Regions from separate parts of the Cytobacillus pseudoceanisediminis genome, predicted to be linked through region 1. Evidence: riboswitches for the same ligand, from Rfam matches in the RefSeq annotation. Region 1 holds a riboswitch; the other holds the start of a gene.
The links. Region 1 has a riboswitch for thiamine pyrophosphate ahead of thiT (energy-coupled thiamine transporter ThiT). Riboswitches for the same ligand answer to the same signal wherever they lie in the genome.

Region 1 (16,597 bases):
CCAAGGAAACGATGGTTTGATACATATTCTACTTTTTTAGGATAATCTATATATGGTGATCGAATGAATATTCCCTTTTCCTCCATGGCCTCAGCGGCCATATCAAAAAGTTTCTCTGTTTGCTCATAGTATTTTTTAAACATGCTGCGAATGTCTTTTCTTGCAGAAACTGATTTAGCAAGTGAATAGGCATTCAATCCGGTTCTTCCTAAATGATGCATGAATCTAATATAGGTTACGTCTGAAAATAACCTGGGTGTGTCATTGTGCAGGTCTTTTTCATTGAATCCATCAGGTATGGGAAAATCTTCTTTTTGAAAGAGTGAGGAAATGTCGTCTATGTGATCCTTGGCGATGGATAGCGCATATTTCAAAACCGGCAAGACATCCGGATCTTCATTTGTTTTTATATAGTGTTTTATGCAGCAGACTGCTGCTGTATCAGCTACATAGGTGTTCCAGAGCATGGCCATTTCAGAAGATATTAATTTAGGGGTACTCCCGCCTTTCATATTCTCACCAGCCGTTTTAGTAAAATTATATTTATATACTATCAGCTTTATATTAGCCTTTATTCGACATTTTCATTCTAATATGTGGTAATTCATTTCCATTATTGTTTTTCAGTGTGCGCATAAAAAAGAACCGGCCAGAAAATGGCTGGTTCCTCCAATTAATTTAACTCAAGTTCTCCTGCTTTTTTGAATCCATCTATATGGTAGGCATCCACTTTTTTAGGGGAAATGCTATATATGTGGTCGCCGATATAGATAAGCCTTTCAATTGTATCTTCCCATTCTTCATAAATTGCATTTTCTGTCTGATGGGTTATTTGTCTTTGAAGCTCGATTCCATTTTGGGCAGTAATTTTGTATATTAACGCACCCTGGTAGTCGAAATTTGATTCAAACTGGCTTCCTTCTTTATTTTGATAGATTGAAATCGGAAATCCATATAGATTTTTCTTTTTATGGATAAACAGAGCTTTGTGATCGTGATTTAAAGGTGAATATGTTCCGCGTCCTCCTATTATTTCTGTATCTTTTTCAACTGGCTTATTGGTATTGCTTACATCGAATAAAGATATTTTTACACCGTCTGTTGTAATAACAGGCTGGCTGCCTGCTCCTTTGCCTCCTGTTATCTTCGTATCATGTCCGAAGCCAATGAGGTGGTTTTCGTCTAATGGGTGCAGGTAATTGCTGAAGCCGGGAATTTTTAACTCACCCAGAACAGAAGGTTTTTCCGGATTTGATCCATCAATGACAAAGAGCGGGTCCGTTTCCTTAAAAGTAACCATATAAATACGGTCATTCATAAACCTTGCAGAATAAATCCGTTCTCCTCTAGCCAGGTTTTCCAGCTGTCCAATCTTTTTTAAATTCTTATCCAGAATATAAAGGCTGTTGGAAGAAGGGGTTCTTTCGTCCCAGGCCTCTCCTTTGGTTGTTACCACTCTGAAGTTTTCATTATATTCATCCATTGAAAACTGGTTTAAAACGGTGCCTTTTATTTCAGTTGATGTCTGGAACTCTACTTTTCCGTCTTTTATATTGAATTTATAGATGCTCGTATCCGGATGGGGCATCTGTCTGTCTCCGATTGTTTCATTATTGTAATTGGCTGCTGATAAATATAGATTATTATGGGACATATAGAATTCATTTCCGCTGCCTAAGTAGCTTGTGACTGATAGTGGCTCTTTGTCGGCTCTTAAATTCAATACAGCTACATTAATATAATTTGCGTTTTGGGAACCTGGAAAATATTTTATCTCATTATAATCGACGATCTGCTGCTCCCTGCTCTCGGCAGTATCAAAATAACGGGGACGCATATCTGCATTTTTATTTCTTTCCAAAATCCAATATTCGGGAAAATGACTTGTAATCAAATATACCTTTCCATCCATTAGCCTGGAAGCAAGCAAACTGCCTTCGATATCTGCTTCTCTGATTTGTGCTGGATTTTGTTTATTATCGATATTGAAAACAATCGTTTTTGTGGAATGAAATGCAGGTGCAATCTTTTTTTCTGAAGCAGGTTTTCCTATGTGAACAGGAGCATCTTTATAGCTGTGGCCCATAACAATTAATTGATTGCCTTCTATAAATAGCTGATAGGGAGAGAATTCCTGATTAAATGATAATTCAGATTCCATCTTCATTTTGTCAGCCGGGATGGCCTTAATAATCTGGACTTTATTATCAGTAATTTTGTATATATGCGTACCATCCGTTTTTATCAGATCAGCTTCATCTATACCGGCTACTTGAACATTTGTTGCGGAAAAGTCTGCACCTGCAGAATCTGCTGAGCTCTTTTCACTGCTGCTCTCCTCGCTCACTGCCATATCCCTTCCAGCAAGGAATGTCCTTTCTTCATTGAGCATTTTTGAAAAGTAATCGTTCAATTTATTTCTTGAGCCGATTGCCGGCAGAGTATCTATAACTTTGAAAGCAGTTTTTACTGATTGATTCAGGTTTTGTCCGCCCTTTGTTTTGATATCTTTAGTAAGGACCAATGTATAGTTTGGAGAATTTAGATTATATCCTTCATCAGGCGGTTGAATTTCGATGGATTTATTATTATTTTCCAGTGAGACTTTAACCTGCTCTTTTCCGCCCTCCTCATTCAAAATATAAACGGAGCTGTTGTTCACACTATCTGGATTAAGTTCTTTTGAAAACGTAACTTCCCACACCTTATTCTTTAAAACTGTCACTTCTTCATTATTTTCTGCCAGGTTACTGACAATTTTTAACCTGTTAAGAAACGAGAAGTACGCCAATAAAATAATGATCAGTGTGATTCCGCCCAGAAAAATCCATTTCTTCTTCATGAAAGACACCCCTTTTTAAGTAAGTTGACGGGTTGAATCTTCCAATAGTTACAAATTAATTTTTATAAAATTTCTGAAATTAATGAATTTTCCTGGCGGTAAAGGTAAAATTTAATTTATTACAGTGCAGGAAGAAGGTTTTCTCAAATGCTGGATGGGACAAACAAAAAGTATGGTTTTTTAATGCTGATTTTAGCGAACATGATTTGGGGAGGGAATTTTGTTATAGGGAGAATTGGTGTCGATTATTTTCCGCCGCTGCTCTTTTCCCTAATGCGATGGATCATTGCATTCTTGCTTTTAACTCCTTTTATGGTCAAGAAGCTAAAAAGAGATTGGAACATAATTTGGGAGCATAAGCGGATACTTTTGCTATTGGCGGTGACAGGTGTTGCCGGTTACAACACAATCATTTATTTTGCGCTGCAATACACCACATCAATTAATGCATCTGTGGTAAATAGTACTACACCGCTTTTTATCGCCATTCTAGCCATATTTATTTTAAGAGAAAAACTTCTAGCCCACCAGGCAGCAGGAATTCTCCTGTCAGTCTTTGGAATTTTATATATTATTTCAAAGGGATCGATTGAAATGTTTCTTTCATGGAAAATAAATGCCGGAGATCTATACGTATTGGCAGCAGTCATTATGTGGGCATCGTATTCGGTAATTGGCAAAAAATATTCAAACGTTTTGCCTGTGCTAACTTCTTTTTATGCATCAACATATATCGGCATTTTACTATTGGTGCCTTTAAGCCTTATTGAATATCTAGTGATGGAAAAAACCCCTGTCTTCACCTTAACTTCCGCAGGAATCTTGCTGTATGTTGGTTTTCTGGCTTCAATTATGGCTTTTCTATCCTGGAATTTTGGAGTTTCCTTAATAGGAGCAGCCAAAGCAGGGGTTTTCCTGAATCTTCTCCCTATTTTCGCTATCATTTTCGCATTGTGTTTTACGGAGGAAAAATTGTATTTGTATCAGATAATCGGCGGAGGCATTGTCACCTTGGGGGTAGTTATATCTTCTAAAAAAACTTTGCGATTTAAGAACCATGTTCAAGAAAATAAGTCTTCAGCATAAAAAATCCCCTCAGTTCCTGACTGCGGGGATTTTCCATATATATTACCAATCCTGGGTTCGTTCTAATAAATGATCAATTTCTACATGTCTGATCATATAGCCAAGATCTTCTTCGGCAATTTCCGATGTGGCTTCCAATAGCTGATCAATATCCATTTGCACCAATCTCATAACCAGACCTCCTGATTTAATTAATGAATGAATGAATCTATAATCTCTTTCTGCTATACTATTCGCTTTGTATTAGACAGGTATGGGGGCAGCTGAGAAATTTATCAGTATTAATTACCCAGATTTCTTAGGACCTAAACATTCATACAAAGAACAAGATTGAATGGCTGTTCACTATTCGTCACACCTCAGCCGGAAAATTAATAATATATAATGAGTTTTAAAAATCTTATCAGGGAATAGAGTCATAAAATACATTGCAATTTGAAGGTGTCTATTATGAAAACTAACTTTAATGATTTTGCAAAGCTTTTGGAATCCGCTCTTGATAAAGGACAAACAGATAATGAAGTGACCATTCATGAATTGCTTGATGATATAAAAAATCAGCTTGAACCTTTAATCAACAAAAAGGAAATCGGCTAATGCGCCGATTTCCTTTTATTTTCTTATAACCATTTGTGTGCTTTTTGAGCCATCTAAGCTGAGATATGCGATTCATTTGAAACGGAAAAACGCTTGCTGCAGAAAACATGCGTTTTTATTTGCAGTTAGATCATTTGACCAGCTGTTCTGTGTATGGCTATGACTGCATCTTCAAGCTGCTTTTTAGTAACATCATAGTGAGTGACAAAACGCACATAAGAAGGTCCGAAAGTTCCTGAAAGCACTCCCCCAGCTTTTAACTTTTCAACAAATTCCGATGAGTTCATTTTAAGGTTTTTTACATCAGCCACAATGATATTTGTATCTACTTGATTTACGATTTCAATCCCTTTGATTTGTCCAAGCTGCTGTGCAAGATATTGAGCATTTTCGTGATCCTCGGCTAAACGCTCTCTCATATTCGTTAATGCAACAATTCCCGGGGCTGCTATGATCCCAGCCTGGCGGAGTCCCCCTCCCAATCTTTTGCGCCATTTTCTTGCTGCAGCAATAAATTCTCTGCTGCCTGCAAGAATGGAACCAACAGGTGCTCCGAGCCCCTTAGAGAGGCATACTTGCACAGTGTCGCAATGATTGGCCATTTCAGAAGCCGGCAGGTTTAAGGCTGCGGCTGCATTAAACAGTCTTGCCCCATCAATATGTACGGGAATATTATTCGTTTTGGCAATTCTGTATATTTCTTCCATATTATCAATAGGTATTACGGCACCGCCAGCTCTGTTATGGGTATTTTCCAGACAAATCAATCCTGTTTCCGGATAATGCTGATCTTCTCCCCTAATGGCATACTCCACTTCTGAAGGATTCATTGCACCTCTTATCCCACTTAGCGTCCTTGTCTGGACTCCGGCAAAGGCCGATGAAGCGCCGCTTTCATAATAAAAAATATGGCTTTCTGCTTCAAGAATAATTTCATTGCCCGGACGGCAATGTGTTAAGATGGCAATCTGGTTTCCCTGTGTGCCGCTCGTTACAAACAGAGCTGCCTCCTTACCAAGCACCTCAGCAGCTGTCTCTTCCAATTTATTTATTGATGGATCCTCTCCGTATACGTCATCCCCAACTTCAGCTTCATAAGCAGCTTTCCTCATTTCTTCAGTTGGCTTTGTAACCGTATCACTTCTTAAATCAGTCATTTCCTCACCCTGTCCTTCTCTATTATTAGTCCATGTTACTGTACTATTCAGTATTTTTCAACAAAGAGAGAATTCATTTAATTAATTCTTGTATGGAGAATTTTATTTGGTGGTTTTTTGCTTGAATATGGATGTAACATAAGATAATTAGGGTGTCGCATTAAAGTTCAAAATTTGTTCAAAAGTTGTTTTGATGACCAAAACCCTGTAATAATGCTATTTGAACAAAAATATAAGCTGTCCAAATAGCTTACATTTATTTCCTTCCCACTTTTGTCACAACTTTTCACATTTGCTTATGTTAATATCATTTACACAGTGATAACTAAGTTAAATAAAGGTTTTTAAGGATGCTTATGTTTACCAGCTATATATTTTTTTGGCATCTTTGTGAAAACCCGCACATTATTTGTGAATTATTTAACAATAGTTTTTGTCAAAAGGAGATGAAACATCAGATGAAGAAAATGCTGCTCTCTTTAACAGCCCTATTGCCCTTAATGGTTTTAAGCGGCTGCAATATGGTTGTATTTGAACCTCAGGGCCCCGTTGCAAGAAGCATTACCGAATTAATTAACTGGTCCCTTATCTGGATGCTTCTTGTCGTTGCAGTCGTGTTTGGATTATTCGGCTACATTGTCTGGAAATACCGTGAACGACCTGAGAATAAAGATTATGAACCCCCTGAGGAGCATGGAAGTACACTACTTGAAATTATTTGGACCGGGATTCCGATTTTAATTGTCATCGCCCTAACAATCCCGACAGTAAAAACACTTTATGCGCTGGAAGAAACACCTAAGGGCTATGAAGAAAAAGAACCTATTACAATACATGTAACATCTGCTGACTGGAAATGGATCTTCAGCTATCCTGAAGAAGGCATTGAAACAGTGAACTATGTCAATATTCCTGAAGATACGCCGGTTCTCTTTAAAATGACATCTGCCAGCACTATGCAATCTTTCTGGGTGCCTGCACTTGGCGGACAGAAATATACGATGCCCAAAATGGAAACTGAAATGTATCTTGTCGCTGATAACCCTGGATCATATGAAGGACAGAACACGAACTTTAACGGCCGCGGCTATGCGGATATGAAGTTTGAGGTTCTTGCTCAAACACAGGAAGATTTTGACCAATGGGTTGACGACGTTAAAGAAACAGCACCTAAACTGACTGAGAAAGAGTATGAAGGGCTGCTGAAGCCTACGCATTTAGGAAGACTGACATATTCCAATACTCATTTAGAATGGGTTAACCATGCTGATCCAAATTCGAAGGCTTATACAAATCCTGAGCTCTACAGAGGCCATGGATATCAAGGTAAAACATTCGAAGAAGATGACAATTATAAAAATGAGAATCCAAACGTAATTGAAGGTCATGGTGAAGAAGAGAGCCATGATAGTCAAGAAAACCATGGAGGTGGCCATCATGGGCATTAAATGGGATGAGTTTTTTATTACTGGGGACCCCCTTATACTAGGTTCACAGATTGCTATTTTATTAACGATGATTGGTGCAGTCGCTGCCATCACGTATTTAAAAAAGTGGAAATACCTATGGACCGAATGGCTGACTACAGTTGATCATAAAAAAATCGGTATCATGTATATCATCTCCGCAGTATTGATGTTTTTCCGCGGCGGGATGGACGGCTTGCTGATGAAAGCTCAGACAGCACGCCCTGAAATGGAATTTCTGAATTCACAGCACTATAATGAAATTTTTACAACACACGGCGTTATTATGATTCTTTTCATGGCAATGCCATTCTTGATTGGATTAATGAACGTTGTCATTCCGCTTCAAATTGGTGCGCGTGACGTTGCCTTTCCGCAGCTGAATGCACTTAGCTTCTGGCTGTTCTTCAGCGGAGCTATGCTATTTAATATTTCTTTTGTTATCGGGGGATCGCCTGATGCAGGCTGGACATCTTACTTCCCTCTTGCAGGCAAGGAATTCAGCCCTGGAATCGGCAATAATTTTTACGCAGTCGCGCTGCAAATTGCTGGTATCGGGACACTGATGACAGGTATAAACTTTATCGTCACGATTTTGAAAATGAGAACAAAAGGCATGACACTAATGAAAATGCCGATGTTCACTTGGACTACCTTTGTAACATCCATTCTGATTGTGGCAGCTTTCCCTATTTTCACAGTTGCATTGGCATTGATGACATTCGACCGTCTGTATGGAACACACTTCTTTACAGTATCAGGCGGAGGAATGGATATGCTTTGGGCTAACCTGTTCTGGCTTTGGGGACATCCTGAAGTTTACATTGTTGCCCTTCCTGCATTCGGGATTTTCTCAGAAGTTATTGCCACTTTCTCAAGAAAATCATTGTTTGGATATAAATCAATGGTATTTTCCATCCTTGGAATTGCCCTTTTAAGTATGGTTGTCTGGGTCCACCATTTCTATACAATGGGATCAGGCCCTGCTGTAAACTCTTTCTTCTCCATCACGACGATGGCGATAGCCATACCGACTGGAGTCAAGATGTTTAACTGGCTGTTTACGATGCGTAAAGGCCGCATAAAAATTACTTCCGCCATGCTTTGGGCACTTGCATTCGTCCCATGCTTCGTCATAGGCGGGGTTACTGGCGTAATGCTTGCAATGGGTGCAGCGGATTATCAGTATCACAATACATTATTCCTGGTTGCCCACTTCCACTATGTATTAATTCCAGGTGTCGTATTTGCGGTATTTGCAGGTCTTTACTACTGGTGGCCAAAAATGTTCGGCTTCATGCTGAATGAAAAAATCGGTAAATGGCATTTCTGGCTATTTGTTATCGGCTTTAACGTAACATTCATGCCTATGTTCTTCCTTGGATTAAACGGAGCTGTAAGACGTGCATACACATACTCTGCCGAGTCTGGATTTGCACCACTCTTTATGCTTTCGGCAATTGGTTCCATCATTCTGGCAGCCGGATTCGCGGTGTTCTGCTACAACATTTACTGGAGCATCCGCTATGCCGACAGAAACATTTCAAGCGACCCATGGGACGCAAGAACATTGGAATGGTCTACTGCGTCACCTGTTCAATTCTATAACTTTGCAAAACTGCCGGAAGTTAAATCCCTTGATCCTTTCTGGCACATGAAAAAAAGAATGAAGGCTTAACGTTATATGACAGTGAAATCGAAGAGATTCATATGCCAAGCAATTCCTGGCTTCCGATTTATATGGGTGTCATCTTTGGCATCGCAGGCTTCCTCCTTGTATTTGAATGGCACATCGCTGCAGCTGTAGCTGCCATCGGCATTTTTGCTGGATTGATCATTCGTTCATTCGATTACAATGAAGGCTTCCATGTTACAAAAGATGAAATCCACAGAATTGAAAATGCGTGGAGAAAAACAGAAGGAGAGGTGCACGATCATGTCAGCTAAAGTGGATACTTCTTTGCCCCTTGAATATCAAACTGAACAGGACCGGATGAATATTCTTGGCTTCTGGGTTTTCCTTGGCGCTGAAATCGTTCTATTTGCCACTCTGTTCGGAGTATATGGAGTTTTATATGAACGCTTTGCTGGAGGGCCAACACATAAAGACATTTTTGTGATCAAGGATGTCATGATTCAGACAGTCCTCCTTTTGACAAGCAGCTTTACAATGGGCATCGCCATTTTTGAAATGCGCCGCCATAACCTGAAAGGGCTAATCACCTGGCTGGTGATTACCCTTGCACTTGGCGCAGGATTCCTATTCATGGAGATTAATGAGTTTATCCATTATGCCCATGAAGGTGCAACGATGCAGACAAGTGCGTTCCTATCCAGCTTATTTGTCCTGCTGGGTACACACGGAGCCCATGTTACATTGGGAATTGGCTGGGCAACTATGGTCATTATCCAGCTTTTAAAAAGAGGCCTTACCCCTACTACAGCAAGAAAAACGTTTATTATCGGCCTTTACTGGCACTTCCTTGATGTGGTCTGGATCTTTATTTTCACATTCGTGTATTTGAAAGGACTGGTGGCTTAAATGGAACATCATCAATCAAAAAGCTTCCCTATAAGCCATGTCATTGGATTTGTTGTTTCCCTTGTGCTGACATTTGCAGCAGCAGGTATTGCCCTAAAAACGAACCTCTCTTTTAAAGTGATCATGTGGATCATCGGCTCGCTGGCTGTCATTCAGGCAGGCATGCAGCTGTTCATGTTCATGCACTTAAGAGAAGGAGAAGACGGCAAAACGAACTTAGTTAATATGATTTATGCCGTATTTATGGTTATTGTAATTGTAGTAGGTTCTATTTGGGTTCTCACTTCTGGGCACGCGGCTCATTAATTCAAGAAAAGCGGAATCGCCTTGTCCATCCCATGAGCCAGATAATAAAACCGGTCTCCCTTTTGGAGGCCGGTTTTATTTGTATTGTCTGATTCCCTTGCTGCCCTTTGTCATTTCTTCCATCACATTAATAAAAAATCCGAATCCAAAAATTAGCATGGATGATACCATAATGCTTAAACCGATTGATAAAACATACTCACCCGTGAGACCGCTTACAAAAAAGCTTGAAATAAAGACAATTAACCCTAAAAGAATACCGGCCGCAGTAACATTTCTAAAAAAATGCAGCACCTTTTGCTGTTTTAAAGTCATATTTTCATCCCCTTTTATTTAATATTCTAACTATGTTCACAAATTTGTCAAACTTTTGTCACAAAATTGTCAAATTTATTTATGCAAAAAAAGCTTTGCAAAGGTGCAAAGCAATTTTCTACTGATATAGCTTTTTAATGTTCTCCAAATCTTTCTTTAAATTGCCTATTTCCTGCCTGGTCAGCATTAATGGCATTTGATCGTAAAGTGTAATAATCTGTCCTCCCTCATCCTCTTCATGAAGGGATAAATAGTTATACAAATTTTCACATTGATTTTTGTTAAGGACAGACTGGGTGCTGAAATTTTTAACCTTCTGGATCTCAAAGGCACTGGTTTCTGCATCATATACACCTGTAATAATATTGCCCTGCAATGTGTTTGACAAACAATCACTCCCCTTTTTGAGTAATATACCCATTTTTCAGGAGCAGTTTCCTAAAATAAGAAAAAACCTCTTTGGAAATTTCCAAAGAGGCTGATTATATTAGGAAGCGCGTTTTTGTGATTGAATAACTTCATCCGTTTTTCTTATGATCAATCTTGGAGCTGAAGATATAATTAATACTGCTAAAATCGAGCAGAGAATAGCTGCTCCGAGCATGGTTGCACCGTTTGCCAGGAAGGAAAAGAGAACCGGTGACATCCCTTCCGGCGCATAGCTCCCAAAGAAAAGGACACCTGCTATGAAATGCCAGAAATACCGGGCAAGGCTTCCGGCAAACACAGCTAAAACAACCCAGCCCAATGCCTTTTTCTTGTTTCCGCTGCGCAGCTGATTTTGAATTGGTCGGAAAAACAAACCGGCAAAACCGATACAGGCAAATGCCACAAAGTACTCAATAAATGCCTGAAGCGGAGTCGCAATCCAGGCATCACCCATGGCAATCTGCAATATTCCCCATAATAGACCGGCAATGAAGCTGACTTTAAAGCCCCATCTGAATGCCAAAATGAATATGGGAATCATCGCAGCAGAAATCGAAATGGAAGGCGACAGCTTAATAGATGGAAGGAAATCCAAAATAATAGCAAATGCTGCAAAAAATGAAGCTTCAATCATCGCCGTCAGGCTTAATTTTTTCATAAAAAAATCCCCCTATAATCGTATGACGATACCCCAAGGGAGAACAAGCAGGCAGAAAAACCCCTTCCGCCTTTTATTCCACATTCCTGCGCTAGCATTATCTAACAGGTTCAAAGGGTCAGAACAGCGAACTATTCACTCTCAGCAGAATGCTCCCCTTGTGGCACGTTATTGTATTATCCAATTTTAGTATAAATGAAATAAATGAAAGTGAAAAGGATTATTTTCCCTCTCCAAATATAGCCTGTTTATCCCACTTTCCGATACGGTAATACATAAAGGCGATGACACTGCTTATAGCAAAGCTTATCCCCATGCCTGCAGCAATTCCTTTATCACCCATAAACTTTGAAAATAGGAATGTTAAAGGATAGCGCAGGATCCAGAATGAAATGATATTCAGTATGAGCACTTGAAACATCGCACCGGAAGCTCTTACCACACCATTCAATATAAAATTAATGCCCAGGAGCGGATAAAAAAAGGCAATGATCTTTAAATAGTCAGTGCCATACTGAACTGATTCTTTATCCTGTATAAACAGGCGCACCCCGTGTTCTGCAAATAGGACCGTACCAAAAGCGATGATAAACATGATTCCAAGATTGTAAATGACTCCGTACAAGGCGATTTGATGAACCCGTTCCCATTGATTTCTCCCTATATTTTGACCGGCCATACTGTTGACTGCAGTCCCCAATGCCATCGCAGGAAGCATAATGATGCTGTCAATACGCTGAGCTGCACCAAATCCCGCAACCACGTCATCGCCAAAAGAGGTGACGACAGACATAATAGCCATAACACCAGCCGATATAACGGTCATTTGAAGTCCAGAAGGGATGCCGAGCTTGAAAATTAATGCCGCTTCCTCTTTATGCGGCCAAGAAGGAATAGTGAACGGCGCCAGCTTTTTGCGGAGTATGAATATCATTCCGATCATAAATGCGAACCCCTGTGAAAGGATCGTAGCACAAGCTGCCCCATCAATACCAAGCTGGAATACAGATATAAAAAGAGGGTCCAGGATTGCATTTAATACGACTGCTATCAGGACAAAGTACAGTGGACTCTTGCTGTCTCCGAGCGCCCTGAGTACGGTTCCTATAAAATTGTATCCAAATAAAAACAGAATACCAATGAAGTTAATCTGCAAATAGGATGCTGCACCTTCAGCCATTCCTGCAGGTGTGCCCATTATGGCCAAAATTCTTTCTGCAAACAGGAATCCGGCTATTCCAAGAGCAACTGACATAATTGTCTGAATGACGGTAAAGGCATTCAAATATTGTTTCAGCCCCTCTTCATGATCCCCACCCTTTTGCTGGGATAAAATCGTTAACGCCGCATTGTTTATTCCAATGATAAAAGAAAGAACTGTAAAGATTACAGTGCCGGACACCGCCACAGCTCCCAATGCGTCGGCCCCAAGCAGATTCCCAACCCACAGACTATCAATAAATTGATAGGAAACCTGCAGAAAATTAGTGAGCATGATTGGAGTTGAGAACACCAAGAGCTGTTTGAATATATTTCCTTTTGTAAAATCCTGCTGTGCCATCTTTACACCTTTTTCCCATATTTTTTTCACAGTTTCTATTATTCACTATTTCATATCCAGTTTCCAATTTTATAGTTTTGATTGTTATTATGTTTTATAATTTTATTTGCTTCATCTCTGTCACATTTTTATCATAAAATGATGCACCTGGAATGCTGTTATAGCACAATTCCTCTAAGGAGATATTATTTTTCCATAATTTACAACGTTTAAAAAGTGTAAAACCCTGTAATTAACAATTCTTTTTCCTTATAATGTAGGTATGTTTAATGAGGAGGGAAATAGTTGAAATCACGTCTTAAGAAGCCTTCGACGATTGTTTCTATTGCATTGGTGATCACGGTGATTTTGGCGGCGGTTATTTGGACCGTACAAGCAGGAAAAAAGGATGTGACAGTCCCGTTTTCTTCTGTGGAAAAAATTATTGCCTCCCAGGATGGGAAGACTGTTGCAGTACAGGAATATAAAAATGGGAAACTGCTGATCACAGCCCCTGATGGCGAGTACATCTCCCATGTGCCCCCCAACAGTGAGATGGTTGATAAATTAGTAGAAACCTATAATATACAATATACGTTCGCAAACACAGGACCTTATACCCCTTGGATTCTGGGCGGTGTAGTCCTTTTGTTTATAGCCATTGGCATTTACCTGTTTAAGTCAGGAAAAGGCGGAATGGGCGCTACAAATACTATGAAGCAAAGTGTATCTAAGCCAAAGGCCCTTCCTTCCATTTCACTTGAGGATGTTGGCGGAATTCAGGAAGAAATGAAAGAGGAAATCATGCAGACTCTTTCAATTTTAAAAGAACCTGAGCGCTCCCTGAAGATGGGGATTAAGCCGCCAAAGGGAATTCTGTTATACGGGCCTCCTGGAACGGGGAAAACGTTGCTGGCTCAGGCAATCGCTAAAGAGCTTGGAGCTACTTTTTCTCAACCAGCGGTTCCGGTTTTAATGAATTGTTCGTTGGTGTGGGAGCATCCCGTGTAAGAAATCTTTTCCAAAATGCAAGAAAGCATGCCCCTGCTGTTGTCTTCATTGACGAAGTAGATGCACTGGCAGGCAGAAGAAAGCAGCATGGCGGGGAAGAAAGTGAAAAAACATTAACTGAGCTGCTAGTTCAGCTTGACGGCGGATATTCCAATGATGGAATACTATTTATTGCAGCGACAAACAGGAAGGATATGCTCGATGAAGCCTTCCTCCGTCCTGGGCGTATTGACTTCTCCTTCAATGTCCCTCTTCCGGATACAAAGGGCCGAAGAGAGATTATCAATATTCACACGAAAAATAGATTACTTGCTGAGGATGTCATGACAACACTTGGCGATCTGGCAGAAAGCACTTCTGGATTCTCGGGAGCAGATCTTCATTCCCTTTTTGAAACGGCAAGCCGCAGAGCTGTCCGTAACGGCCAGGAAATTATCTCTAAGGATGATTTGGATTATGCGCTGGATCGGACCATTTTGGGAACTACCACCCGTGCATTGCAGGATCCCGGCACGAAGCAGCGGGTGGCCATACACGAAGCTGGCCATGCTTTAGTGGCTGCTTTAACAAAACCAGGATCCGTCCGAAAAGCAACCATCATTCCCCGAGGTGAAGCTCTTGGTTACGTGGCCCCCATTCAAAAAGAACTTCACTTATCGACAACAAGTGAATTGCTTGATCAAGTTGCCATGATTCTCGCTGGCGGTGTATCAGAACGAATGATTCTTGGCGAGCATAGCATTGGAGTAAGCGGTGACGTAAAACAAGCCAAGCATATCATTGAGCAAATGGTTGATACCGGGTTACTGGATAACGGCTTTGAGCTTACTTTTAACAAAGGTCAAAAAGAAGCAAAAATGCAGGATCTTTTCCAGAAAGCACTGGAAAGATGCGAATTGATCATCGCAAATCATCAGCCTCAATTTGAAACGCTGGTAGAGGCCCTTCTTGAAAAAGAAACTCTTGAAGGCAGTGAAGTCCAGAAGATTGTTGGAGAATTGAAGACTGAAATGGTACTGGCATGATGAGAAACCGGCCCACTATGGGCCGGTTTTTTATAATGGAACTGCGGGTCATTTGTAAATAATCAAATTAACCCATAATAATGTTATGTAAACAAATGGTTCTTTCATATAACCAGAATAAATAAATGTTCCCATATAAAGGATTCTTCCTTTCTTTTGTTTAATTACTAATATTACCTACATAATGGAGGAATGGTTCTTTTGTATGATTTTACAGCTGACTTGATTTTTCACTTTCTGATTATGATCATGATCCCTTTTATCCATAAAATCTCTTCTTATCGGGGGATTACTGGAAGACTTCTGCCCCGCTTTTATCTGTTCTTTTTTTAGCACTTTTCCTCACTATGACTTTTCCTGTGGAAATTGCAGGCGGTCAGTTTTTTGACTTGAAATTTATTCCTGTTTTTGTCGCCTATTTTTACATTAAGCCCCGTGCAGGCTTCCTGACTATTTTTGCATTGATTTCTTTTAAGGGCTTTTTTCACCAGGAGATATTTGGATTGCGCTTGTAAATTACACAATAATTTCTGTGCTTTTTTTCTATGCGTCAAAAATCTATAAAAAATGTACATTTAGGCAAAAACTCAGTATAGCAGTTTTATTTTATCTTCCCATTACGATAACCAGGTATGTTATTTTCCTCCAAAAGGATATAAACGAAGACGCTGTATACTTACTATTGTTTTCAGCAGTTTCCATTATGACGCTTTCTATAATCATCTATTTGATTGAAATGAATCTGGTTCAGGAAAATATGATGGAAAAACTGAGAAATGCCGAAAAAATCAATGCAATCAGTCAGCTGGCTGCGTCAGTCGCCCATGAAATTAGGAATCCAATGACTACTGTAAGAGGTTTTCTGCAAATGCTTAAAAATGAAAAAAACCTGACTGCAGATCAAAAGACATTTATTAAAGTTTCTTTGGAAGAGCTGGACAGAACCAATCATATTATTAGTGATTTCCTCTTACTTGCACGCCCGGAAACTTCTGTTACCAGTAAAGTTTCACTTTCCGGATTATTATTGGAGGTGGCTGATTTTATGCGGCCATATGGACTGATGACAAAGGTTGAAATAAGGACAAGTATTTTTGAAGGCATTTTTATCATGGGTAATCCGAATGAAATAAAGCAATTATTTATAAACTTAATGAAAAATAGTATAGAAGCCATGCCTGATGGCGGTATTCTAGAGGTTTCAGCATTCAAAAGAAATACTACAGCAGATATACAAATTAAAGATGAAGGTGTCGGAATGTCGAAAGAAAAGCTTCAAATGCTCGGTCAGCCCTATTACTCAACGAAAACAAAAGGAACCGGCTTAGGATTAATGATATCTTTTGACATCATCAATCGTTTGAAAGGAAAATATTTAATAGAGAGCACACAGAATAAAGGAACCAGCTTTACTATTTCGCTGCCTCTATATTACTCGCCTGAAGAGATACGGCAGCCTTCTTTCCAGAACATGTCTGGAGGTCAGCGTATGAATGAGAGTTAACTCCATATTCATTGAATGGGAATCTTTCCGAAAATAAATGATCGCCAGCACAGGGTAGCTTAATCGTGATGGATCAAATACATTAACTTTAAAAAAGCCTCCAAAATCTGAAGGCTTTT
Region 2 (16,597 bases), 2.2 Mb from region 1:
CGCTATACCTTCTGTTTATCGCTGCTAATCATATATTAAGAAAATTCCTTGTAAAAAAAGGCGAGGAAGAAGCAGGAGTAACGAAAGAAAAGAAACAATCTGGTTTTTGGCTGACAGTATTTAAGGTTGAGCTGGCTGATATTGCATTCGCTGTAGATTCCATTCTGGCAGCGGTCGCTCTGGCCGTGGCCCTTCCGGATTCAGGACTTGGCCATATAGGCGGACTTGACGGCGGAAAGTTCTTTGTCATCTTTGCCGGGGGTATGATCGGATTGATCATTATGCGTTTTGCTGCAAACCTCTTTGTCGATCTGCTTCACAGGAGACCTGGACTTGAGGTTGCAGCATTTGGTATTGTCGGCTGGGTTGGTGTCAAACTGGCTGTCTATACAATGTCCCATCCGGCGCTGGCGATCCTGCCTGAAGGATTTGCCAAATCGACCGAATGGAAAACTACTTTCTATGTAGTCTTAATTGGAATAGCATTAGCTGGATGGTTTCTTTCAAGGAAAAACAGGAAGTGCCGGCTGAAGAAAAAGCAAGCTAAATCAAACAGGGCGGAGTATACCGCCCTGTTTTTTATGTAGAGGATCATTCAATCAAATGTTTGATTGAATACCCATGAGCCCGGGTCTGGCCTGCCATTCAGCTTTCAGGATGCTCATTTCTATCAAGTTCCAATATTTATTTCTAACTTTATTGGTCTGCCTAAGAAGTCCCTCTTTTTGGAACCCTGCCTGCTCGTAAATCTTAATAGCAGGCAAATTAAAATCAAAAACCCCAAGGCTGATTCTATTTAATTTCAGCTCTTGGAAGGCAAAGTTCAGGATTTGATGAATCATTTCTGAAGCATACCCTTTCCCCCGTGCTGTGGGGCTGATGAAAACCTTGCCAATCCTCGCAGTTTCGTTGACACGGTCAACTCTGCCAAGGGAAATATGACCGACGATTTCATCGTTTGCCAAAACTTTGCAGATATATTCCGAGCTGGTTTCCAGATTTGCAGAGCTTATATACTTAGCAAGCTGCTCATGATTAAGGGGGAATTTGAAATGGGCACCGCTCCACTGAACCATTAATTCCGGTGTACTGATCCAGCTGATGAGCAAATCGAAATCTTTTTCTGTAAAAGGTTCTAATCTTACCATGGGAATCTCCTTCTTATTAATCATCTGAATTCGCAGTTTTTCAACCTTTTTCCCTTTTACCAGCCTGGTTTGTAAATTGAGGCTTGAGGCTTTTTTCTTTATTGGCCTTTATGCAGCACGTTGCATGCGCTAAGCAGATTGCCATCCGGATCCTTAAAGCCAAATCCTCCAAAGCCATGTTCCTCATTAATATTAAGCGGACCAACTTCAATGTTTTTCACCTGCAGCCAATGATGGAACTCTTCTAAGGATTGTGTATAGAAATCAATGATGCTGTGTTCGACACCATTATGGGAATTGGAAAAAGATAATGACTTTCTGTCTTCGGTTTCTACAAGGAAGATTGTTGGAACACCCTTTGCTTGAAAGCTTAGCATAGCATTTTTCTCACCTTTGAATTCAACTTTAACACCAAGAACCTCTACATAAAATGCTACTGACCGCTCCAAGTTTGAAACTGGTATCTCAACAGTAGCAATATGTGAAATAAACATTTGGACCCTCCTTTTATATCGAGTTTTTTACCTATTTTACAGAGTGCAGGAAAAATCCTGCTAATTATGCGTGAAATGAAAGTAATGAGTACATATTAATTTAAAGAACCATAAGGAAGGAGCAAATGAGTTGTCTGGAAAAGATGAGCAAAATAAGAAACAGACACAAGGCCCAAAAGAAGAGAGGGAACTTGTCAATGAGTTTGGAAAGTATAAAGGGGATCAGCCGGTTCCGCAGCCTAAGGATTATGATGAGATAGAGTATTAAAAAAGCAGGATAAGTCCTGCTTTTTTAATATTTAAGTCTCTGGCCTTAGCTTATTTTAATGCTAAGGGAGCTTAATCCTCTTTGTATTCTCTTCTAAACTATAGTTAAGAAAAGCAAGAAGGGGAAAATGTATGAATGGAAAAATTGAAGTTAGTTTTCATGGACTTATCATTTTATTAGCATTGTATATATTGTTTAATTATATGCCGACACTTTTGCCGGCTTATAAATGGGGTATTATTGCAGGCATGGCTGCCATATTAGTGATGGATTTTTACTTTTTTGCTGCAGGCAAGTTATCCCGATTGAAATACAGCAGACTGGCACTTATTTATATGTTCTGTCTGCTGTTAATAGTTTTTATGACCTTTTATTTAACAAAAATACTTGTTTTGACTGATGCCTATGGGCTCGAGAGAATGCTGAGGGAATATGAAGCGGAGGGCAAGCTCATCTTTTTCCTGGTTTGCTTTTTACAGCCTATTCTGTTGCCGCTTCCTGAAGCCGTAACACTGCCTGCCGGAAGTGCCGTATTCGGTCCCGCAGCCGCTGCCTTTCTTGGATTTACAGGTACACTTTCGGGGATTATTGTTATGTTCTTGACTGCAAGGATAGGAGGATTAAAGCTTGTATCCCGGTTTATAAAAGAGCGGCATCTGATCAAATACCAAAAATACATGGAGAAAAATGAAAACACCATACTAATGCTGATGTTTGTTATTCCGATATTGCCGGATGAGATCATTTGTGTTGGAGCAGGAATGGGTGGTGTTTCATTTAAAAAGTTCCTGGGAATTGCGTCTATTTCCAAAATGTTAACTTCCTTGCTGCTGGCTTACTCGCTTTCATTGGCCAATGCCTTATCTTTATCTGGCTCACAGCTTTTATTAGTCGTTTCGGTTGTGATAGGGGTATTTTACAGTGTATCCCACTTGTATAAAAAGAAGAAGGATAGAAACTATTAGGACTGTCTTTAACCTTTAATGGTTCCTCCTATCGCTGTCAGCGAAACTATTCAGGCAACGATAGGATTAATCACTTTAGATAGATGCGAAGATTCCCGATGCTTTGGCGACCAGCTGATCCTGGTCGTTATAAATCAGGCAGTCTGTGTGGTTGAGGGTGCGCCCCTCTTCACAAGGTGAGCATTGGCGATAAGAAATTCACCTGTCGCCCCCTTTAGGAAAGTGACCTTTAAATCAGCTGTCACCACGGATTGCATCTGGTTTTCATCCGGCTCGAAAATATTCCCCATCGCTACATCCGCAAGAGTGGAAATGACGCCTCCATGAACCAGCCCCGCGCTGTTAATAAAGAGCGGCTGAATTGGCAAAGTCACTTTCATATTGCTTTCACTGACTCTTTCGTAATGGAATTTCAGAAATTCATCAAAAGGCTGTTTGATTAACATTTTGTACACTCCAATTTCATTAAGGTTAAAATGTTTATTCATGATTTTTTGTGAAATCCCTGCTTATTGCGGCTAATTTGTATAGGAAAGGCTGTAACTGCGAATTTATGATTTTATTAGATGGTTTCATAAAATCTGAAAAAGTGTTATTATTTTCAATAAATTCAAAAAAGGCAGGGCTGGAATATGGCAAAAGTAGAGAATATTAGTTTCGCAGAAAACTTTCCTATTTCATTTAAGGAACTGGAAGAAGAAGCAGAGAAAGTGATGGGAGCTGGCGGATTTGGCTATGTCCAATCAGGAGCCGGGGGAGAAGAAACGCTGAAAAAGAATATCGAATCCTTTGCAAAATACTCAATTGTACCGAGGATGCTTAGAGATGTATCAGTGCCGGATATAAGTGTGAATTTATTTGGAAAAACGTATCCTTATCCAGTATTCCTTGCACCTATAGGAATGCAGCGTCTTGAACACAGTGAGGGAGAGCTTGCATCTGCCCGGGCGGCAGCTTCGTTTGGAATTCCTTTTATCCAGAGCACGGTATCCAGTTATTCCATTGAAGAAATCGCAAATGCAACAGGCACGAGTCCAAAATGGTTCCAATTATATTGGTCCAATTATGAAGATGCTGCGTTCAGTATGGTGCGCCGGGCGGAGGAATCAGGCTATGAAGCAATTGTGTTAACAGTAGATACGGTGATGATGGGGTGGAGGGAAGCTGATCTAAGAAACAATTTTTCACCGTTAAAGCTTGGCTATGGAAAAGCAAACTATGAGAGTGACCCGGTCTTTATGGCCACTCTCCATGACGGTGATGTAGTTCAGGGAATCCTTGATAATATCCATCATCCAACCTTGAGCTGGGAGCATATTGCTAGGTTAAAAGAGAAAACAAATCTGCCGATTCTATTAAAGGGTATTCTCCATCCCGAAGATGCCAGGCTGGCCGTTGAAAAAGGGATAGACGGAATCATAGTCTCCAATCATGGCGGCAGGCAGCTTGATGGAGTGATTGCGGCGATTGATGCGCTTGGACCGGTTGTGAAGGAAGTCAAAGGAAGAATTCCAGTATTGTTTGACAGCGGCATTCGCCGCGGTTCCGATGTGGTCAAAGCACTGGCATTAGGAGCCGACGCAGTTTGCCTGGGAAGGCCGTATGTGTACGGTTTGGCCATTGGCGGGCAGAATGGAGTTGAAAAAGTACTTGCCAACTTTATTGAAGAAACAAAAGTGTCACTTTCTCTGGCAGGAGTCGGGAGTCTAAAGGAAATGGCAAGTCTGAAGCTACTTCGATAGTTTCTCAGCAGAAATCGAAGAGCGCTTAATACATTGATTGCACCAAGAAAAGTATATAAGCAAAAAGATTGATGACAGTGCCGGAATAATTTGTTAAGCTTGAGATAGCTTATCAAACTAAATATCTATGCAGCTACTAGGGGTGCCCCGAATGTGCGGGCTGAGAGGAAAGCGCGTTATAGCTTTCTGACTCTTATGGACCTGATCTGGTTAATGCCAGCGGAGGGAAGTAGGATTTGACTATATGTCAATTCATATACTTAAACCAAGCCAGGTCCTTAAGGGAATCTGGCTTTTTTGTATACATACTTCCCATCCTGATAAGCAATCAGGCGGCCCTTTAGAAAGGAGGTTTAGATGAACAGAACCCGATTGTTAACTACGATGGCTTTATTTGTAGCAATTGGGACACTGGGATCCCATTTGCTCTGGTTTCCGGCAGGCATAGCCAAGGCCTATCCGGTGCAGCATGCGGTGAATGTATTGGCAGCGGTGACGCTTGGCCCCTGCCTGCAGCAGCTGTGGCATTTATGATTGGCCTGCTTCGTAATTTGCTTGGATTCGGGACGCTGCTTGCGTTTCCAGGCGGCATGATCGGAGCGTTTTTGGCAGGTGTGCTTTATTTGAAGTTCGGCCGGAAAATATGGGCTGCTGTAGGAGAAGTGGTAGGTACCGGCATAATCGGTGCATTGTTTGCAGTCCCTTTTGCAAAGGTTCTCATGGGAAGCGCAGCTGGGGCATTCTTCTTTGTGCCGCCATTCCTGGTCAGCAGCATTGCCGGTGCGGCCATAGGCTGGATGGTTTTGGCAAAGGTTAAAGAGAAGAATCTGGTTCAGAATATATGATGATTTTGAGCTGGCGAAGCTGGATGAGTAAGCAGCATAGTAAAGAAATCTGACTTAATGAGCGATTTTCAAGAGTTATAAGCGAAATCCCAAATTTATGAGAGAAAAACGTCAAGTTAGAAAATCGGTAAAAAACAATTAAAATGTTAGAAAACTGCTAGGGGCGCTACGGCTGAGATAAGGAGCTTTTCCTTTGTCCCTTGGAACCTGATCTGGATAATGCCAGCGCAGGGAAGCAGTGAGGACCTCGTTTTATATCCTCATGCTTTTTCCCCGGCAGCTTCTGTAATTAATAAGGAGGCTATTTTTATGACTTTTTCAGAGATTCTGCGCAAGGAAAATGAAGATTTGTTTCAGCTGATATTTGAGCACCCATTTGTCCAGGGTATCGGGAGAGGGGACGTGCCGAAAGAGGCACTGGCCCATTACATTAAAGCGGACTTTGAGTATCTGAATGCGTTCATGCATATTTATGGGATTGCCATTTCAAAGTCAGCAGAGCGTAAGGATATTGCATATTTTAATCAGCAAATAGAATTTGTATTGAACAGCGAAGTACATCCCCACCATAATTTCTGCCAGCAGATTGGCGTGGATTACGAGGCATTGCAGGGCTATCCGCTCCCTCCAACAGCTGATCATTATGTTAAGCATATGATGTATCATGCCCACACAGGCGGCATGGGTGAAATCCTTGCTGCATTATTGCCTTGTCCATGGACTTATTGGGAGATTGGGCTTGAACTCATGAAGCAATATGAGCCAGATGAGAACCATCCGTTTTATCCATGGATCTCTTTTTACGCAAATTTAAGGGTCGAAGCTGTGACCATGAATATGAGAAACCGTTTGGATGAGCTTGCTGATGCGGCATCACCGGAAGAAAGGCAGCGAATGAAGGATGCTTTCCGAAAAAGCTGCCAGCTGGAGCTTGGCTTCTGGGAGATGGCTTACACCTGCGAAGAGTGGCCGGCAGGCAATCCTTCAGCAGTAAGATAAGAAAAGCGCAAGCGCCTCGCTCAAAAAGGAACGCAGGCTAAGAGCGCAACGTCCTCCCAAAAGCTACCGCTTTCGGTCGTGCGATGTATCGCTGCCGTAGCTTTCCTTGTCCTGTGGCAACGTCTGCATGACCTACATCCTCCCATAATCTGCCGCTTTTGGTCGTGCGATGATTATGCTGACGAAGCCTTCCTTGTCCTGCGGGCCTCAGGGATAAGACGGTTCCTTATGGCCCCGGGTTCCTAGGAGCCGGAGCTAGACAAGCTTGTGACCTCAAGGGGGAGGCTGCTTGCGCTAGACAGTTATCGAAGTTCAAAATTTTATACTTTCGTATTTAATAAGAAAAACGCCTGCATCTGCTTTATGGCAGTGCAGGCGTTTTTTCAAAATCCCATCTGTAATGAGCGGTAATAGGAGTCTTAAAAGAAGAGAGTTTTACTTCTGCTGCAAATGGTGTGGAGTTATGTATGACATATGGAATGCCATCTTTCGTCCGTTTGTCAGATATGATGGCAACATGGTCGAATTTAGGAGAAAGGAAAACCACAATGTCACCCGGCTGCCATTGCTGAAGGTTCTTAATATCTCCTGGAATCAGTTCTGTTGTTAATGACTTTGCGAAGCGGCTGAAAAAGACATTCTGGTTTGGCACCCTCCTGAAATCAATGTTTGGATCAGGATTGCCCTTCACTCTTGAATACAAGTCCGTATTCTCGGCGATATCCTGATCAATAAGATCCTTTATGGTTACATCAGCCCCCTGGAAACCCCTCCAAACCACATCTGTACAGACACCTTCACCATCGGGCGGATATCCTCCCGCATAGTAGGCACTTTTATATGGCGTGCGCTGTTCCACTTCTTTTCTGGCTGTCAGGACCATATCAAGCGGATCGGCAATGCCGTTTTGATTAGAATCGGCCTTTGAATAAGCAGCAGGCACTTCCATTTTCTTAGCCAAAGGATTTTCAAAATGAATGCCGATGGAATCCAGAATGATTCCGCTTCGGAAAAAAAGAATGAATAATAACAGTACTGCGATAATGGAACCAAACACTCTTTTTATCATAAAAGTCTCCTCATGTATTTTAATGATTAGACGGCACTATTTTCCAATAAGTTACATGAGGTATGATAAGATTGCTATAAGAATACATAAGAGAGGGGATATCATGGCTCATCATATAGGGATATCGGGAAGCGTCATTTTGTCAGACAGCAAGCTGTTTCCTGAACTTTTTAAACGTCATTTGCCGCATATTGAGATAGGCGAATTTCAAGATGAAGAATCTTTCCGCTGTTTTATTGAAATGCTGGGTAAAACAAACAAAAGCTTTGGTTTTCATTCGCCTCTTTTCCGGGGACAAAGCAAATACGATCTGCTGGAAAAGATCCGTATAAATCCGAAGGAAGCCTGGATCCAGTTTGAGACGGAAGTGGAAAGAATGTCCCGGCTTGGAGCTGAATACATATTGGTGCACTTTCCTTACTTTAAAAAGGAAACCAATGGGAATCCAGCAGAGATCATTGAGGAGGGACTCAAGAAACTCAGTTTTTTTCAGAGTAAGTATGGGATTATGATTGTGTGTGAACCTAAATTGGGATTCCAGCAATCGCCAGCAGGGATTCATTATCTTGACCGCTTTCCTGTAGAGACAAGGAAGAAATACGGACTCAGCCTCTGTGTCGATATTGGGGATTATATATTGGCCGCAGGCGAGAAGGCCATAAATTATATAGAAAAATGGTCCGAGTTTGTAAGAGTGGTCCATTTACATAATGTTGAATATCAGGGTGATAAATATATTTGGGTGCCTGTGCATCCATCTCATGAGAATGATGGCAATCATCATAAAATTAAGAAGCTGATGGATTTTTTAGCTAAAGAATGCAAGGATGTATTTTTTGTCATGGAATACACTCCACACACGAACCCTCCGGAAAAAATGGTAGAAGAAGGGATCGGGTGGGCAATAGAGGTGATTGAGGAAGGGTCTGTTAGTTAAGGAAGCAGGCCGCCTGGCATTAATTTTGTGCACGTTGAAAATAAAAGGTTAATGATACCTTGTATGTATGCTTAGTTATATGTGAAATTAATCACAACAGAGAGAGGAGGTTCATTTATTTCTTATGCTGGGATTTAAAATAAAAACGGCCCTGCAGGCTTCCATTCTTTTTACATTTGGTTTTTGGCTTCTCTTTTTCTTGTCTGAAGGGGAACTGTTTTCTTTCTTCCTGATTATGATTTTTTTACTGCTTTTTCGGAAATGTGATATACGGTGTTCCAGTGTCGCTGCTTTCTGAGGTTTTTACTAAGAATCTAGCAATATGGCGGTTTCCCGCGGCGGCATTTATACATACCATTTTGGCTGCTGTCACTTATTTTATTATGGAAGGGTTTGCTTTTTACATATTAATTGCTTCGGTGCTTTTCTTTTTAGTGGACGAGTGGCGGAAATGGGACCGCGAGATGCCAGGGGGTGGAGGATTGCCTTGAATGCAGCTGGTCTTCTCATCGCCTGCCTGCTGCCGATGGGGGCTTTTGGATGCTTCAGCAGGCAGATTTGGAAGAAAAAACTCATGATCTTTATCTGATTCCAAAAGGGTATGCTGGTCAGGTGAGAATTGTTCATGAAATAGAGAATGCCCCTGTGCCTGTGACAGAAGGGAAGTACGATGTATTACGGGTGAATGATAGAGGATATGCCATTACCTCTTTACCGCAAAGTAAAGGATATATTGATGATTTGTACTATTATGTGGATAAAAGGGGAAGCGTGAAGCGATATCAGAAAGCTGTATTTCATATGGCGGATCAGGCGGTGTACAGGGAGATGGTTATGAATATTCGTATACCTATTTTTCGGTTGGCTGTGATGAGAACATGGATGATCAAGGAACTAGCCCTGGGATTGAGGATATTCTTTATGAAGAGGGTTTGATTAATCAAACGTTTGATTGAAATGGAAAACAGCCTGAAGATTCCAGGCTGTTAATTATTTATCGCAGTCTTACTTCCAGAGCCCAGCTGAGCGAAGTTTCACTTTAAAGTGGGGATAGCTCTTATGGAATGTACAGTTTCAGGCGTTTTTCTGCCGGTGCTTTTAATTGACATGAACATGGCATAGTCCAATGGGCAATTGACTTTTGCCAGATAGGAATCAATGTGTTTTCTTAGACTAAGTATAGCTTCTTCATTATTAAGCTGTTCAGCAATGTGCTTGTCATTAATGACAAGCACCAGATTTTTCTCAAGCAAATAGTCCAAATTGATTTCCTCTTGTCCGGGGAGTGAGGTATGGACCAGAATCGGAAGTTTCTTTTGCAGTGCTTCACTAATTGTAACTCCGCCTGGTTTGGTCAAAATAGCATCGGCTTTATTATATAGCTGGTTCATTTCAAAAGGGTCTTCAATATATCCAATGGGCTCGATATGCTTTGAATCGAGTGCTTGGAGTGAGCTATATAATTCGTCATTATTTCCGCAAAGGATCAGAAATCGAATATGAGGAACCTTCTGCATAGCGACTATAAAATCACAGTTTACTAAGCCGCTGTTTCCTCCTGCAACCAGAATATGGCGTATCCGGTTATCTTTCTTAAATGGAACCTGAAGGTGATACGCAGAATGAACCGGTATGCCTGTTACAAAAATTTGCTCATCAGGAATATTGTGCTTTTTAATAAGCTTTTCCTTCGCCTCGGGATGAGGTACGAAATGAAAATCAATTTCCCGTTTTCCCCATATATCATTAATAAAAAAATCCGTGTAAACATTCACCGCCGTGACGTCCCGGTATCGTCCCTTTTGCTTTAGTGAACTGATGATTCCAGATGGAAAAGAATGAGTGCAAAATATTAAATCCGGATTTTCTTCATCAAGGAACTTCTGCATTTTTCGTTCAAAATAATAGGATAGAACCTGTAAATCAGGCTGCAATTTAAAAGGGTGCTGCTTATACATAATGGTGTAATATAATGCCCTGTAAAGGAAAGGGGCACCCAGGAAACCTTTTAAATATATCCCTGATACCAGCTTCTCAAGCTTATCACTGCAATAGGAAAGAAAGTCGACTATTTTGATTTCAGCATCAGGATATTGGCTTTGAATATTATCCTGAATTGTTTTGGCAACTTTTGAATGTCCCGTGGGGAATTGAAATAATGGGAGCAGCAGAACTTTCATAATACCCTCCTCTCTGTCACTTGGATTTATTTTTTGCATACTTAAAGAGCATGTAGATTGCGAATATAACTAATAATAAAACCCCGAGATATGGAACATATTCAGGATTTATATCAAATAGGCTTCCTGCAAAGTATCCCGCGGCAATTATAGGGAGCACCCAGCTAAGGGAGCCTGCAGCAGAATATAGAAGGTACTGATGAAAAGGAACTTTTGAAATGCCGGCAAAGTAAGGGCTTATCTGACGTATTCCCGGCATATAAAAACCAGCAAAGATCATGAATCGATGATTCTCCATGTACTTTTTCTGGGCGGTATTCCATCTCTGTTCCGTGATCCCAATATATCTGCCATATTTTTTGAGAAAGGGCGTACCTGCTTTTTTACCGATCCAATACGCTGAAAGCATCCCAAGCAGCACACCTGCTTCTGCACAGACAGCGGATTCGGCAAAGCTTAGTTGATGATTTCCAATTAACACGCCAATCAGGAATAATAGCGATTCTTCCGGAGCAGGAATGCCGACAATCCCGAAAAATAAAAATAAAAAGATAATCCAATACCCGTAGGACGAAATAAATTCAATAATTGTTTCAGTACTCATGTGCGATGCCCCTGATATCCTTCTTTTAAAGAAACAAAATGGATCCCTTTTAGTGCTGACTGCTGCAAATACTGGTCCAGATGGCCGATCATATATTCAGGTGCATTGGAGTCTGCGCCAAGAGTTTCACCGCTGTCGTGGAGAAGAAAAATCCGGCCAGGCACGGTTTCTTTTGCCAGCGACTTTGAAAGGGTGTTCCTGATATGCTGGATCTTCCAATCCTTAAAAATGCCCGACCACATAATAATCTTATACTTTCTTGCCATCCAGAGGGTAAATAAATTGAAGTGTCCCCATGGCGGACGATAAAAATAGACTTCTTCATTAATCGTTTCTTCAATAACTTGTTTTGTTTGCTCCAGCTGTTTTTTTAAAGATCCCGGTGAAAGGATCCAGCTTGAGACATGCCTATAATGATGGATGCCAATTGTATGACCATCCGCCTGCATTCTTTTAAGCAGCAGCGGATGCTTGGCTGCTTTTTCCCCGACAACAAAAAAGGCTGCCTTTGCTTCATGCTTTTTTAAGACATCCAGAAGCCTCGCTGTATATTGTGGATCCGGGCCATCATCAAAGGTTAAAGCAATGGAATTGGGTTCGGTTATTTCTTTTACAATTCCCCAATTCAGCGATCGTATGAGTACAGTGGGCAGAACTGCGTAACTAATAAATATAATCAGTGCGGCGGTAAAAAAATAAATCATGCAAACTAGATCCTTTCCGGCGGTGTATCACTTATTTTCATTCCCCTTTTATAGTGAGGGTAACCTTAATGTTCATAGTGAATGTAATGAAAATAGAATTTAGATTCATTATTCCAGTCATCTCAAAAGGGTGGGATGGTTTTATCATATAAAAAATCTGAAGGAAGTCAATGGAGAGGATGGATATTAAAGAGGAAAGCGATGTCCAATTCAATCAAACGTTTGATTGAACTAACAAAACAAGCTGATGCTTCAGCCTGTTTTGTTAGTTCTATTATTAATCCATCGGTAATGTGTTATGAAGGTTTGGAGGTGCAGGCTTGAGCATAGGCTTGTCCCCTTCAGGCTTTGGATTGCCTACATATTTGTATTCTCCCTGGCCATCCAGAGCAGGGCCCTGTGCCCATCTGCCTGTGCTGCTTTCTTCGCCTGCTGATAGGTTGTAGAGAGTGTAAGAGATATCTGTGCGTTCTTTCTCACGAGGGAAGGTGCTAGGGACGAGCAGGCCTTCTTTTTCTTCAAGCTCCGCAATCGCAGCAGCCCATTGGTTTTGGTGGTAGGCATCTCTGGCAATCAGAACTGAAAGCAGCTCTTTAATGCCCTTATCATCAGTCATTTCATAGAGACGTGCAGCCTGCAGCCGGCCCTGTGACTCTGCATTCAAGTTTGAACGAAAGTCTGCTAATAGGTTTCCGCTGGCTGTAATATAGGTACCCATCCAAGGGTTCCCTACACTGTCAGTCGGACGTGCACCAAGTCCGGAGACAATGGCATGCTGCGGATTCATTCCGCCCATAATCGCTCCAACCACTGGGTCCTTTGCTGCTTCTTGCTGCTGATTAACAGGGGCGTCGTCCATTAGTCTGGCAACCATTGTTGCGAGCATTTCCACATGTCCAATTTCTTCAGTCCCAATATCCAGCAGAAGGTCGCGATATTTTTCATTCCCACGAGTTGCCCAACCCTGAAACATGTACTGCATGGCAACCGTCATTTCACCATATTGGCCGCCAATCAATTCCTGAAGCTTTTTGGCAAAAACGGGATCCGGACGTTCCGGCTTAGCTTCAAATTGCAATTCTTTTACATGAAAAAACATCTAAATTCCTCCTATGCTATAGATTTCCAAATATACACTGTATCTATTGCCCTGAAAAAAGCAGGAAGAAACATGTTTTTAAGAAATTAATATATTAATATACATTTCAAAAGATAAAAAGACGTGCGAACACGTCTTTTTAATCGGCTATTTTTTTAGCAGTAAATACATGAAATAAGGAGCACCGATCAGTGCAACCATAATGCCGGCTGGCAGGCCGTCAGGATCAACCAGGTTCCGGCCAAGCGTATCGGCGAATAAGAGAAGCCATCCTCCTAAAAGGATAGCAATCGGAATGAAAAGCTGATTCCGCGGTCCAACAAGCGCTTTAGCCATGTGCGGTGCAATTAAGCCGATAAAAGCAATTCCGCCGGTTACCGACACAGCTGAAGCGGCCAATGCAACGGCTGTAAGCAGAAGGACGATCCGTTCTCTTTCAATGGATACCCCTATCCCGATGGCGACAGGCTCGCTTAAGCTTAATAGATTCAAGCGATTTGCTTTATATAAAGTAAATGGAATCAGCAGAAGAAGCCAGGGGAGGAGTGCCCAAATGAACGGCCAATCCGTTCCCCAGATATTCCCTGATAGCCATTTAGCTATAAAATCGACTTTCTCTCTTTCCGCTGAAGAAATCAGGACAATCATGACACCGGAAAGCGCCATGGAAAATCCGACCCCGACCAGCACCATCTTTACAGGCTGAAGCCCCTCGCTTTTTTTATAGGAAAAAGCATAGATAAGGATTGCAGTAAGTAAAGCGCCGAAAAATGCGCATAAAGGCAGCATGTATATGAAAGTGCCAGCTTCAATCGGAAAGAACAGAAAGAAAACCGCTATAGCAACTCCGGCACCGGAGTTTATGCCAATGATGCCTGGATCTGCCAGGTCATTGCGTGTAATCCCTTGTAAAATGGCACCGGATAATGCGAGTGCCATGCCGGCCAAGACAGTGATAAATACCCGCGGCAGCCGAATGGAAAATAACACAAATTCTTCTTTAAATGTGCCCTGTCCCATAATAGTCGGGAGCAATCGGTCATATGAAAGGGAGGCATAGCCTAATCCCATTCCAATCACAATGGTAACAATAATGAGTGCTGATAACACGGCCATTAAAATTCGCTGTTTTTTTACTAACTCTGGCTGAATCATGAGAACGCCTTACCTCCTTTATGAACAATAAACAGGAAGAAAGGAAGCCCCATAACGGCGATAATAGCAGCTGCCGGTGTTTCGTAAGGAGCGTTGATGGTTCTCCCTAATGTATCGGCCAGAAGCATAAAAGAAGCTCCTGTCAGGGCAGACATGGGAAGAATAAAACGGTAGTCTGTACCTACAATAGCACGGACAATATGAGGCACCATCAGCCCGATAAAAGCCATATTGCCTACCAGTGCCACTGATGCGCCAGCAAGCAGGGTCACTAAGATGAAAAGGATGGTCTTAATCTGAGTTGTATTTTGCCCCAGACCTACTGCCACTTCCTCATTTAAGCTTAAGATAGTCAGCTGCTTGGACAGAAAAAGAGAAACAAGAATGCCAATGGAAATAACCGGGACAATCACTTGCAGCTGGCTCCAGGATGTGCCGATGATTCCGCCTGCAGTCCACATGCTGACATCTTTTGAAATTTTAAAATAAATGCCGACTCCTTCGGCTATTGCGAAAAGGAAGGCGGACACCGCGGCTCCGGCCAATACGATCCGAATAGGAGAAAAACCTCCTTTTTTCATGGCGCCAATGCCGAAAACCAGCGAAGCTCCAACCGCTGCACCGATAAAACAGGCGAAGAGAATCCCTATGTAATTTGCTGAAGGAATGACCACAAGAGTTAATGCAAGTGCGGCATTTGCTCCAGCCGTTAATCCGAGCAAGCCTGGATCAGCAAGAGGGTTTCTTGTCATTCCCTGCATAATGGCACCGGAAATGCTAAGCGCAGCTCCAACGAAGACTGCAGCAATTTCACGAGGAAGACGGATTTCACGAATAATCGAAATTTTTTCTCCAGAAGCATTGGAAGTAAGCGCCAGCCAAACATCTTTGACCGTTACATCCGCAGCTCCAAACACACATGCAGCCACAAACATGCCGGCAAAGATAACAAAGCCTGCGGCGAGTTTATAGATAAATGGAATAAAGGGTTGAGCATCTTTTGTCATTGTACTCTCATCTTTCTTTATGGGATCAGAACTGCCTTAAACTTCGAAAACTGTCTAGTTCCAGCTGACATGCGGGAACTTTTCGCTGTTCTTATAATAACAGAATTGATTCTTTTCGTAGATAAGGCGCTTCCGCTTTTCTAAATAGGAAAGAGGAATTCCCAAAATAAGAATCCCTCCTGCAGTATTACTTTCCTAAAAATGATTCTTTAAAGAACTCCAGCTGTGCATCAAGTGTGATAGGATCACTGAAGGAAGCACCATTGCCTTCCATTTCAAAGACGCGGTTATTTTTTACAGCAGGGATGTTTTTGTACGTATCAGTTTCCTGGAAAGAATGGTCAGCATCAGAGTATTTGCTCAGAATAATGTAATCTCCGGAATATTCTGGAAGCACTTCTGTTGAAATAGCGTAATAACCATCTTTAAGAGCCATTTCCTTAACCTTTTCAGGCATTTTTAAGTCCATTGCCTGATAGAGGATTTCAGTTCCGCGTGCCCAGTTATCGCCAAACACATAAAGCTGTTTATCAAAGATTTCAAATACAGAAACGGTTGCATCTTCTCCAATTTTTGCACGGATGTCTTCACCAGCTGTTTCAGCACGCTGTTTAAAGTCTGCCACCCATTTCTTTGCTTCTTCTTCTTTATTAAGAAGCTTGCCGATTTCTTCATGCTGTGACAGATAATCTAATTTACCCCATGTATAAGTTACAGTTGGTGCAATTTCCTTAAGTTTATCGTAGTTTTTTACAGTAGATAATGCAATGATCAAGTCTGGTTCTAATTCAATTATTTTTTCCAGGTTATCTTCAGATACTTCTTCAGCATCTTTCAATTCTTCTTCAAAACGAGGATTATTCTTGGACCATGTGTCCACACCGACGATATTTACGCCTAATTGCATTACATTTCCTGTAAACCGGAAAGGAGAACAACTCTCTTAGGATCAGCCGGGACTTCAACCGGCCCGGTTTCAGATTCATAAGTAAAGGTGCCTGATTTCTTATCTTCTTTTGGTTCTCCTTCTTTTGATTCTCCTTGCTCTGTATTGCCGCAGGCGCTAATAAGCAGAAGCAGCAAGATCGTAAACGGGATCAATAGTTTCTTCATGTTGATTTTCTCCTTTTAGTAAATTATAAGTAATACACATTGGCTTGTTTGTGCGGGGATCGCGCCCGATGACTGCATCAATATTGAACACTTTCCTTAAGACATCCTGTGTAATGACTTCCTCATAGCTTCCTGATTTAACAATTTCACCATCTTTTAATGCAACGATATGGTCAGCAAAACGGGCTGCCTGGTTTAAATCATGAAGGACCATTACAATGGTGCGTTCCTGCTCCTGGTTCAGCTTTTGGAGAAGCTCGAGAACTTC

Region 2: linked by a shared signal. The riboswitch ahead of tenA (thiaminase II) and the one ahead of thiT (energy-coupled thiamine transporter ThiT) in region 1 are both predicted to bind thiamine pyrophosphate.

The regions. Positions count from the first base shown of each region.
Region 1 covers NZ_CP097349.1:1,544,446-1,561,042, reverse strand. Annotated here, with positions in the region: gene M5V91_RS08310 (DUF3231 family protein) at 1-512, opposite strand, end outside; gene M5V91_RS08305 (beta-propeller domain-containing protein) at 674-2,842, opposite strand; gene M5V91_RS08300 (DMT family transporter) at 2,990-3,928, shown strand; gene M5V91_RS08295 (hypothetical protein) at 3,971-4,099, opposite strand; gene M5V91_RS08290 (YwzD family small protein) at 4,379-4,525, shown strand; gene ltaE (low-specificity L-threonine aldolase) at 4,651-5,682, opposite strand; gene qoxA (cytochrome aa3 quinol oxidase subunit II) at 6,141-7,130, shown strand; partial or broken gene qoxB (cytochrome aa3 quinol oxidase subunit I) at 7,120-9,095, shown strand; gene qoxC (cytochrome aa3 quinol oxidase subunit III) at 9,085-9,690, shown strand; gene qoxD (cytochrome aa3 quinol oxidase subunit IV) at 9,691-9,996, shown strand; gene M5V91_RS08260 (hypothetical protein) at 10,072-10,311, opposite strand; gene M5V91_RS08255 (hypothetical protein) at 10,430-10,699, opposite strand; gene thiT (energy-coupled thiamine transporter ThiT) at 10,799-11,398, opposite strand; TPP riboswitch at 11,465-11,567, opposite strand; gene M5V91_RS08245 (MATE family efflux transporter) at 11,619-12,959, opposite strand; partial or broken gene M5V91_RS30370 (AAA family ATPase) at 13,494-14,143, shown strand; gene M5V91_RS30365 (ATP-dependent metallopeptidase FtsH/Yme1/Tma family protein) at 14,144-14,974, shown strand; gene M5V91_RS08235 (ATP-binding protein) at 15,678-16,478, shown strand.
Region 2 covers NZ_CP097349.1:3,707,137-3,723,733, reverse strand. Annotated here, with positions in the region: gene M5V91_RS20180 (TerC family protein) at 1-587, shown strand, start outside; gene M5V91_RS20175 (GNAT family N-acetyltransferase) at 600-1,148, opposite strand; gene M5V91_RS20170 (VOC family protein) at 1,247-1,642, opposite strand; gene M5V91_RS20165 (hypothetical protein) at 1,773-1,910, shown strand; gene M5V91_RS20160 (TVP38/TMEM64 family protein) at 2,042-2,875, shown strand; gene M5V91_RS20155 (PaaI family thioesterase) at 3,010-3,321, opposite strand; gene M5V91_RS20150 (alpha-hydroxy-acid oxidizing protein) at 3,508-4,617, shown strand; TPP riboswitch at 4,746-4,862, shown strand; partial or broken gene thiW (energy coupling factor transporter S component ThiW) at 4,975-5,462, shown strand; TPP riboswitch at 5,612-5,713, shown strand; gene tenA (thiaminase II) at 5,772-6,461, shown strand; gene M5V91_RS20135 (DUF1287 domain-containing protein) at 6,823-7,530, opposite strand; gene M5V91_RS20130 (TIM barrel protein) at 7,634-8,467, shown strand; gene M5V91_RS20125 (DUF6843 domain-containing protein) at 9,008-9,403, shown strand; gene M5V91_RS20120 (MGDG synthase family glycosyltransferase) at 9,502-10,647, opposite strand; gene M5V91_RS20115 (DedA family protein) at 10,664-11,251, opposite strand; gene M5V91_RS20110 (polysaccharide deacetylase family protein) at 11,248-11,955, opposite strand; gene M5V91_RS20105 (manganese catalase) at 12,233-13,054, opposite strand; gene M5V91_RS20100 (FecCD family ABC transporter permease) at 13,202-14,209, opposite strand; gene M5V91_RS20095 (FecCD family ABC transporter permease) at 14,206-15,216, opposite strand; partial or broken gene M5V91_RS20090 (iron-hydroxamate ABC transporter substrate-binding protein) at 15,404-16,329, opposite strand; gene M5V91_RS20085 (ABC transporter ATP-binding protein) at 16,280-16,597, opposite strand, start outside.